DNA from 4 places in the Marinobacter sp. DSM 26671 genome. Region 1 is predicted to be linked to each of the others. Evidence: predicted binding sites of a transcription regulator. Region 1 holds the regulator's gene; each other region holds the start of a gene.
The links. Region 1 encodes FliA, which starts transcription of late flagellar genes. Its sites were predicted from a motif close to CTAAAGTTTNNNNNNNNNNNGCCGNTAA; they were not measured.
Positions count from the first base shown of each region.

Region 2: flgM (flagellar biosynthesis anti-sigma factor FlgM) is a predicted target of FliA. The motif match lies at 1,303-1,330, and genes of this name have one in related genera.
Region 3: BM035_RS19870 (flagellar protein MotY) is a predicted target of FliA. The motif match lies at 791-818, and genes of this name have one in related genera.
Region 4: BM035_RS19855 (methyl-accepting chemotaxis protein) is a predicted target of FliA. The motif match lies at 1,180-1,207, and genes of this name have one in related genera.

Region 1 covers NZ_FONF01000017.1:66,835-69,037, forward strand. The annotation lists gene cheY (chemotaxis response regulator CheY) at 13-396, opposite strand; gene BM035_RS16690 (RNA polymerase sigma factor FliA) at 559-1,302, opposite strand; gene BM035_RS16695 (MinD/ParA family protein) at 1,334-2,146, opposite strand.
Region 2 covers NZ_FONF01000013.1:112,977-115,179, reverse strand. The annotation lists gene BM035_RS14950 (chemotaxis protein CheV) at 1-326, opposite strand, end outside; gene flgA (flagellar basal body P-ring formation chaperone FlgA) at 515-1,216, shown strand; gene flgM (flagellar biosynthesis anti-sigma factor FlgM) at 1,390-1,716, shown strand; gene BM035_RS14935 (flagella synthesis protein FlgN) at 1,724-2,194, shown strand.
Region 3 covers NZ_FONF01000027.1:13,996-16,198, forward strand. The annotation lists gene pyrC (dihydroorotase) at 1-677, opposite strand, end outside; gene BM035_RS19870 (flagellar protein MotY) at 861-1,778, shown strand; gene BM035_RS19875 (histone deacetylase family protein) at 1,785-2,203, opposite strand, start outside.
Region 4 covers NZ_FONF01000027.1:9,561-11,763, reverse strand. The annotation lists gene BM035_RS19855 (methyl-accepting chemotaxis protein) at 1-1,145, opposite strand, end outside; gene BM035_RS19850 (SDR family oxidoreductase) at 1,308-2,203, opposite strand, start outside.

The sequences.
Region 1 (2,203 bases):
TCCGACCTCTGGTTACTGGATTCTTTCAAAGATTTTCTCAATCTTTTCCTTGAGCACGGCAGCGGTGAACGGCTTGACCACATACCCGTTTACGCCTGCCTGGGCAGCGGCAACGATCTGGTCGCGCTTGGCCTCAGCAGTTACCATCAATACCGGCAGGGTTTTCAGATTCTCGTCCGCCCGAACGGCCTTGAGCAGGTCGAAGCCTGACATGCCAGGCATGTTCCAGTCGGTCACCAGAAAATCGTATTTGCCGCTTTTGAGCATTGGCAGTGCCGTGTTGCCGTCGTCAGCTTCATCGGTGTTGGTGAAGCCAAGATCACGCAGCAGGTTCTTGATGATCCGTCGCATTGTGGAGAAGTCGTCCACAATGAGGATTTTCATGTTTTTGTCCAATGGGACCTCCAGTTAGTAACACCCGGAATTCGTTTGACCTTTGCGTTCAAAGTCTAGCAGGCCGCTGTTTTAACCGCTTATTGTCGGACCTTTGCTTCGGTTGTAAAGCATCGGTTACCAAAAACTACAGACCACCTCGTTGGCGACACAGACTGAACGCGGTCAGTTGTCCGATTCCTGACGCCAATCCGAGAGCCGCCCCCGAAGGCGCAGGGCTGCCTGGCTGTGAATCTGGCTTACCCTGCTCTCACTGACGCCGAGCACCGCGCCAATCTCCTTGAGGTTCAGTTCTTCCTGGTAGTAAAGGCTCAACACCAGCTTTTCCCGCTCCGGCAGGTCTTCAATCGCCTCAGCGAGGCTCCGCCGGAAGGCATCGGAGGACAAACCCTCAAGGGGATTATCCTGCGTCTCTGTCTGTTCTATCGGCAGCTCTCCGGATTCATTGAGCTCGTCGAGGCTAAAAAGTCGACCGCTGTTGGAATCGGAAAGGTAGGAGTGGTATTCGGGCAGCCCCATGCCCAGCTCTTCGGCCACTTCCTGATCGTGGGCTTCGCGGCCAAGTCGATCTTCAACGGCTTTGATGGCCTGGGAAATGCGACGGGCGTTGCGATGAACAGAACGTGGCACCCAGTCACCCTTGCGGATTTCGTCCACCATGGCGCCGCGAATACGGATACCGGCGTAAGTCTCGAAGGTAGCACCTTTGGTGGAGCTGTAACGCTGGGCGGCCTCGAGCAGACCAATCATGCCGGCCTGCATCAGGTCTTCAAGCTGGACGGACGCCGGCAGGCGAGCCATCAGGTGAAGGGCAATTTTCTTGACCAGCGGCGCGTGCTGCTCAATGAGCTGAGCCGGCTTCTGCGCACTTGACTGGTTATAGATTCCGAGGTTTTTCGCCAATGTCATGTATCCGGTTTTTTGTTTGACTGGATCCGATTCAGACTTCGACGAGCCGCTCCACAAAAAATTCCAGATGCCCGCGGGGAGAGGACGGCAACGGCCAGCTATCTACCTTGTCCGCCAGCGCCTTGATGGCCAGTGAAGCTTTCGCCCTGGGATAGGCGTCCAGCACCGCACGCTGCCGCTGAACCGCTTTCTTCACGGCCTCATCGTAGGGGACTATTCCTACGTATTGTAGTGCCACATCGAGGAAGCGCTCGGTGACCCGGGTCAGTTTTTCAAACAGATGCCGGCCTTCCTGCTCATTCCGGACCTGATTGGCAAGAATACGGAAGCGGTTGGTTCCATAATCACGGTTCATCAGCTTGATCAGGGCATAGGCATCGGTGATCGAGGTCGGCTCGTCGCAGACAACCAGCAGCAGCTCCTGCGACGCTCTCAGAAAACTGACCACTGACTCGGAAATACCGGCGGCGGTATCAACGATCAGGACATCGATCTGATCACCCAGTTCGCTGAACGCATTAATCAGCCCGGCATGTTCCATGGGGCTGAGCTGGGTCATTCGTTGGGTACCGGAAGAGGCGGGGACAATCTTGATGCCACCGGGACCATTCACCAGAACGTCCTTCAGATCACAGTCGCCCGCCAGAACATCCTGGAGGTTGCGATTGGCAGTGATGCCCAGCAAGACGTCGATATTGGCGAGCCCCAGATCGGCGTCGAGCAGCACCACTCTCCGGCCTTTCTGCGCCAGGGCGATTCCGAGGTTCACCGACACGTTACTCTTGCCGACACCACCCTTTCCGCCGGAAACTGCAATCACCTGTACCGGATGTGCTCTGCTCATACTGTTTTTGGTCTCTCGCCACGTTTCGCCGGCTTTGTCTCCGACGCCTGCTGTCAA
Region 2 (2,203 bases), on a different contig from region 1:
CTCACCAGGAAACCCTGCGTTTTGCGATTGTATTCAGTGATGATGACGAAACTGGTGGAGAGCTCTTCTTGCGGGATACCGGGCAGACCGATTGCCATGCTCAGATCGATAATGGGGATAGTCTCACCCCGGCTATGGGCTACGCCTCGAACAACCGGCCGGCTGTTGGGCAGGGAGAACAGCTTCGGACACTGCAGCACCTCTTTCACCTTGAACACGTTGATCCCGTAGATCTGGCGCCCCCTGAGACGGAAAAGAAGCAGCTCTAGGCGGTTCTTTCCGACCATCTGAGTGCGCTGGTTGACACTGTCCAAAACCCCTGCCATTTCGATTCTCCTGGCTTGCCGGAATTACAACGGCATATATCTTGCTGTTCACTGAATAATAGCCTGATCGACGGAAACCCGTCATATCAGGGGTGGGTCAGCCCATTTAACGGCCACTTTTACCGAATCCTTAGCCTGATTCGGGCTTTTCTGCCCTGTTGTTGACAGCATAGGACAAACTGATACGTATGCGCATCACGAATTTCGCCCTACTACTGCTAATGTCTGGCCTGAGCACGCCGCTCCTTGCTGGAACGACGGCTGAACAGATTCAGAAAGCAACCCTGGCGTTTCTGGACAGCTTTGCGTCTGAACAGGCCGAGCATGGCTACACCGTTTCCTTCGAACCCGGTTCCATCGACAGCCGCCTCGCTCTCGCCGAGTGCGAAAAGCCTTTGAGTGTAGAGTTCAGCGGGGATCCATGGAAAAGCACCAGCCCGTCGTTGCAGGTAGCCTGCGAAGGAACCCGCCCATGGCGAATGTTTGTTACCGCTTCAGTCTCTATCCATGGGCCAGCCCTGGTGGCAGCGAGGCCACTCACACGTGGAGAGCGAATAACCGAAGGGCTGCTTGCGAAGCAGTCTGTTGAAATCAATTCATCCAGACGGGGCGTGATTACCGACTCGAAGCAGGCGATTGGCATGGAAGTGCGGCGCGCAGTGAATGCCGGATCGCTCGTTACACCAGACATGCTTTCGGCCCCGAATGCGGTCGAACGAGGCGATCATGTTATCATCACCGCCAAAACCGGTGGATTTTCAGTACGTTCCCGGGGCAAAGCCCTGGCAAGCGCCAGCGTTGGCGAACAGGTTCTGGTTGAGAATCTGCGCTCATCGCGCACGATAAGAGCCAGCGTTGTCGCGCCGGGCCACGTGGAGATTCCGATGTGAGCCGCGTGCGGCAGAGGCTTGCCGGAGCGGCAAGTGAATGCCGCAAAACCGGTCGTAAAAGCAGATGAAAAAAAGTGCTAAAAGTACTAAAGGTTTTCGCGGCGCCGCCGTTAAGAAGACATAAACTCGAGTAAGCGCCGCATTCGTGGCGCGACAGGCAAGCAGGTACAGATATGTCAGTTGACTTAAATGGAATTGGCCCCGGCCAGGTCAACACCCAGAGAACCACGGCCGACAAAAGCTCCGGCGCACAGAATACCCAGCCGGCATCCAACGAACAGGCGAAGACACAGGCCCAGGGGGCCCGTGGTGAGAACGTCAGCCTGAGCAATCAGGCAAAGAATCTGAAGCAGCTCGAACAAAAGCTGGGCGATTATCCGGAAATGGATGACGACCGCATCGAGCAGATCCGTTCCGCCCTCGAAAATGGCACGTACAAGATTGACGCCGAGAAGCTGGCCCAGAAAATGCTTGAGATGGATGAAAGCATTTTCGGGTGAGTAGACCATGGCCGCAATTGATGATTTGAAGACCCTTCTTTCCCAGGATATCAGCCAGCTTGAAACACTGGCTGACGTTCTCGGCAAGGAAAAGACCTGCCTTGCGAATTCCGACCTCCGCCAGCTGGACGCCCTGACCAGAGAGAAGAACGATCTCCTCGGTGCAGTCCGCGAACGCGCCAAACAGAAAATCCGAACGCTCGTACAAATGGGATATCGCCCCGAAAGTGGCGAGCCTTCCCGCTTTATTCGCAGCGCCGGATTCTCGGATCTCTTCGAACTCTGGCAGGAAGCGGACCAGAAGCTGCGAACCTGTCAGACGCTGAACCAGACCAACGGTCGCGTAATCAGCCACTTGCAAAAGCGTTTGTCGAGGCTCACAGATATTTTCCGCGGCGCCACCGGCCAGCAAAAGCTGTACGGTGCACAGGGTCAGCAGACCACGGTATCAAGCAGCACGGTGCTCGCCAGCGCCTGAGCCCGGACG
Region 3 (2,203 bases), on a different contig from region 1:
CGGTTACGCTTTAGGATTGGCAGGCAATAGAGATGCGGTCGAATGCCGCCTACCAGCATGTGGTTGCGGTTATACATCAGGTGCTGGGGCGTCAGAGTCGCACCGAGGTTGTCACCGGTGTGCTGCCGGACAAACTCTGCGGAATCGGCCGTGGTGATATGTTCCAGTACAACCTTCAGGTTCGGGAAAGCCTCGAGAGTGGGTGCCAGGACACGCTCCAGAAATACCTTTTCCCGGTCAAAAATGTCGATATCGGCATCGGTTACCTCGCCGTGTACCAGCAGCAGCATGCCACAATTGGCCATGGCTTCCAGAACCGGGTAGATGTTGCGGATATCCTTCACGCCGGAGTCGGAATTGGTCGTTGCTCCGGCCGGGTAAAGCTTGGCAGCCACAACGCCGGCAGCCCTGGCATCCCGGATGGTCTGCGCCGTCATGCTCTCGGTCAGATACAGCGTCATCAAAGGCTCGAACTCGGTGCCATTGGCAGCCGCCAGAATCCGCTCCCGGTAGGCTGTGGCATCGGCTGCGGTGGTGACTGGCGGTACCAGGTTGGGCATGATGATGGCGCGACCGAAGCAGGCGGCCGTAGCCGGTACCACGTCGTTGAGAATGTCGCCGTCCCGTACGTGAAGGTGCCAGTCGTCGGGGCGTGTGAGCGTGAGCTTGTCTGTCATGGCGTTTGTCCGAAATACCTTTGGCGGGGCGAGCTTGTGCCCGGTTCTCTGGGAGCCGAAAAAATTTGGCGAATTATACCAGAAGGCGCGGGTGATTGTTTTCCGGTTGGTGGCTAAAGAACTTCCGGCTCAGGCCGTTAAACAGTCTGACTCTGCTAACTCCGGACACTGATGGCTAGCTCTATGGGATTTCGCCCCGGACAACTCCTGAATACTCTGCTGGTTGCCATGTTGCCCGTGGTGCTTCTGCCGGCAACCGCGCAGGCTGCCAGCTATGGCGCCGGAATCGAGAACAGCCAGTGGTATCTCGCCGAGTCGGTATTTGAATGCCGGCTGGTGCACGAAGTTCCCGGCTACGGTCGGGCTGTGTTCAATCATCGCGCCGGTGAAAGTCTCAGCTTTTTCCTGGAGTCTGATTCCGCATTGATGCGACCAGGGCGCGGCAGCCTTGTGGTCGAGGCACCGGCCTGGCGTCCGGGTGTGGCGCCGAAGCCCCTGGGAACGGTCAATGTCTCGGATGATCGCCGTCAGGTCTCGCTGGATACCCGTCAGGCGTTCGTGGTCGCCCATGGACTTCTGGACGGGATGCGCCCGACGGTAACCAGGGAATCGTGGTTTGATGGCCGCCCGGTGCGGGTTCAGGTCTCCAACATCAACTTCGCCGGCGAGTACCAGCGTTATCAGCGCTGTACGTCCAATCTTCTGCCGGTAAACTTTGATCAGATCCAGCGCTCGAGGGTGCCCTTTGCCAGCGGCAGCACGCAATTGTCCGATGCCGACAGGCAACTACTGGATAACATCGTGGCCTATGTGAATGCAGATTCCACGGTCGAGCGGATTTTCGTGGATGGCCATAGTGACAGTATTGGAAGCCGGATCGACAACCGTGCGCTTTCCGAAGATCGCGCCAATGTAGTAGCCGACTACCTCAAGGCGAGCGGTATTGATGAAAACATGATTACCGTTCGGGCTCACGGCGACCAGTACCCGGTATCCAACCGGCCCGCCGATAACCGCCGCACCAATATCCGCCTGCAACGGGCCGGTGACCGCCCGGAACTGCAACAGGCCAACGGCTATGGCGGCGAACCCAGGGGCTGATTGGCGTCAGTAAACCGAATCCAGAACTTCCAGGTGGGCATTGACGCTTTCCGCCAGGGCCCGCAGGTGGTAACCGCCTTCCAGGGTTGAAATGATCCGGTCATTGCTGTGCTCACTGGCGACACTCACAATCATTTCTGTTAGCCAGCGATAATCTTCCGTATCCAGATTCAGTTCTGCCATCGGATCCAGCCGGTGGGCATCAAAACCCGCCGAAATCAGGATCAACTGCGGTTTGAATTCATTCAGGCGCTTCAGCCATCCCGCCTCCACCTGCTTCCGGTACTCTTCAGACGAACAGTTTGCCTCAATCGGAATATTCACGATGTTGTCGGCCTGCCGGTGCACGTGGGAGTGCGGATAGAAGGGATGCTGGAAGCTTGAGCACATCAGGATACGCTCGTCGCCACTGACAATGTCTACGG
Region 4 (2,203 bases), on a different contig from region 1:
TCGCTAATCTCCGCCACCAGCGCCCAGTTCAGCCCGCCTACGGTAACTGGCCTGTGGGCGGAAAACACTGGCTCGCCACGGTAGGACGTAACCACGCCTTCACCGGAATTTCCGGCCAGGGCCTCATCCACCGATGTCGAACTAATGCGTCCATTCTCCGGGTCGGCAAAGGAAGCGACAACACTGCGGTTTTCCGGATCCAGGTAGGAGTCTGACCGCATCAGGTTATCCGGCCCCACCAGATAGGCATCCCCGGTTTCGCCCATGCCATCTCGTTCCATCATGATGTTGTTCAGGCTGTCGATGGGGAACTGGAAGGCCAGCACGGCCAGCCGCTCATCTTTTTCGGAATATATGGGGGTTGCCACAAATCCGGCGGGCGCACCGTAGGACGGTACATACCGAGTAAAATCAACAAAAGTCGGAGCAGTATCCTGTCCGTCAGACATCGCCTGACGATAAGCTGCCGCCAGGCCAGAATCCGCGTAAGGACCGTCTTTCAGGGAGGTAGCAAAATCCACCTCTTTGGCTACGGAATAGATAACATGGCCTGTATCGGCATCAATCAGATAAATATCGTAGTAGCCGAACGCCTCCTGAAACTCCTTGAACGAGGTGTGCCACTGTTTGTGAAGCGTGTTATAAAACTGCGCGATATGGACGTCAGCCGATACCAATTCGTCTTTCTGCCCCACAGGATTCGGGTTGTCCACGATGTAACCCATCTGCAGAGCCAGGCTGTTTTTGCTGAGGGATGCAACGAAGTCCGAGGCTGAACGTCCGTTAGCACCACCATTTTGCTGCAAGGGTGGCAAAAAATTCTGCTGATAATAAGCCTCGACGTTTTCTCGTAAGGTCGACTGCTCCTCTTGTACCAGTTTTTCATAATTCTGGAATGCCAAACCAAACCCCTGGGCCGCCGTTCGGGTCCCGCGATTATTGGCCATGGCTTTCAGCTGCCGGGCAATAGTGCTGAGATAATCTTCAACACTATGCTGCTTATTGGTAGCCGCAATAGAGAGTCGTTGCAACGCCTGTTCCGTCAGGCTCTGTCGGGCAATTTCGGCGTTAAAAAATGAGATGGCAATGACGGGAAGCAGGCCAACCAGCAGCAAAGTCAGCAAAAGACGTTTCTTGAGAGTCATCAATAGCCCTTCTTTTATATTGTTCTTATGTTAACCATCGGCTATCGGCTGGTTTTCTTTAGCCCAGAACACTTTATAAAAGAGGCGAATCTCTTTTAACCCATTAATATGGGGGGGGGGGGGGAAATAACTCCCCCTCCCACTCGATTCGGGGCAACTGCGTTACCAGTAGATGCCCCGCATGATGGCGGCGAAAGCCACCTGCTCGCTGGACACCTTCGGCTTCTCCCCGGAACGGCTACCAGCGGCGGCCGGTGAATCCGGGAACATCCGGTAACCGGTGTTCATGACGATCTCGGCCATCTTGGGCGCCAGGGCATGAAGCACCTGGGCAAAGATACCCAAACGGGTAGCGATTCGCTTCGGCCGGTAGACGATGGCATCAGCAACCATGGTCGCAGCCTCGTCCGGCGTTAGCGTGGGGACAGAATCGTAGATCTTGGTTGGCGCAATCATCGGCGTTTTCACCAGCGGCATGTTAATGGTGGTGAACGTGACATTGCGATCCGACCATTCCGAAGCGGCGCAGCGGCTGAAGGCATCCAGCGCGGATTTGGAAGCCACGTAAGCCGAGAACCTGGGAGCGTTGGTCAACACACCGATGGACGAGATGTTGACCACGTGACCGCGGCGATTCTCAAGCATCTTGGGCGCAAAGCCCATGATCAGACGAACGGAACCAAAGTAGTTCAGTTGCATGGTGCGCTCGAAATCGTGGAAGCGGTCGAACGACAGATCCAGTGAACGGCGAATCGAGCGCCCGGCGTTGTTAACCAGCACGTCGACCTGGCCATGGTTATCCAACACGGTCTTCACGAACTCGTCGCAGGCATCCATGTCGGAAAAATCGCAGGGATAGGCGTGTACGCTTGCGCCCCGGGACTCCAGCTCTGCGGCCACTTCCTTCAGGCGCTCGAGTTTGCGGGCACCGATCACGAGGATCGCGCCGGCGTCTGCCAGTTTCTGGGCAGTTGCAAGACCAATACCGGACGTAGCACCGGTCACCACACAGACGCGACCTTCAACCGTGCCCTTGAGCGTGCGGTCCTTGAACAGGT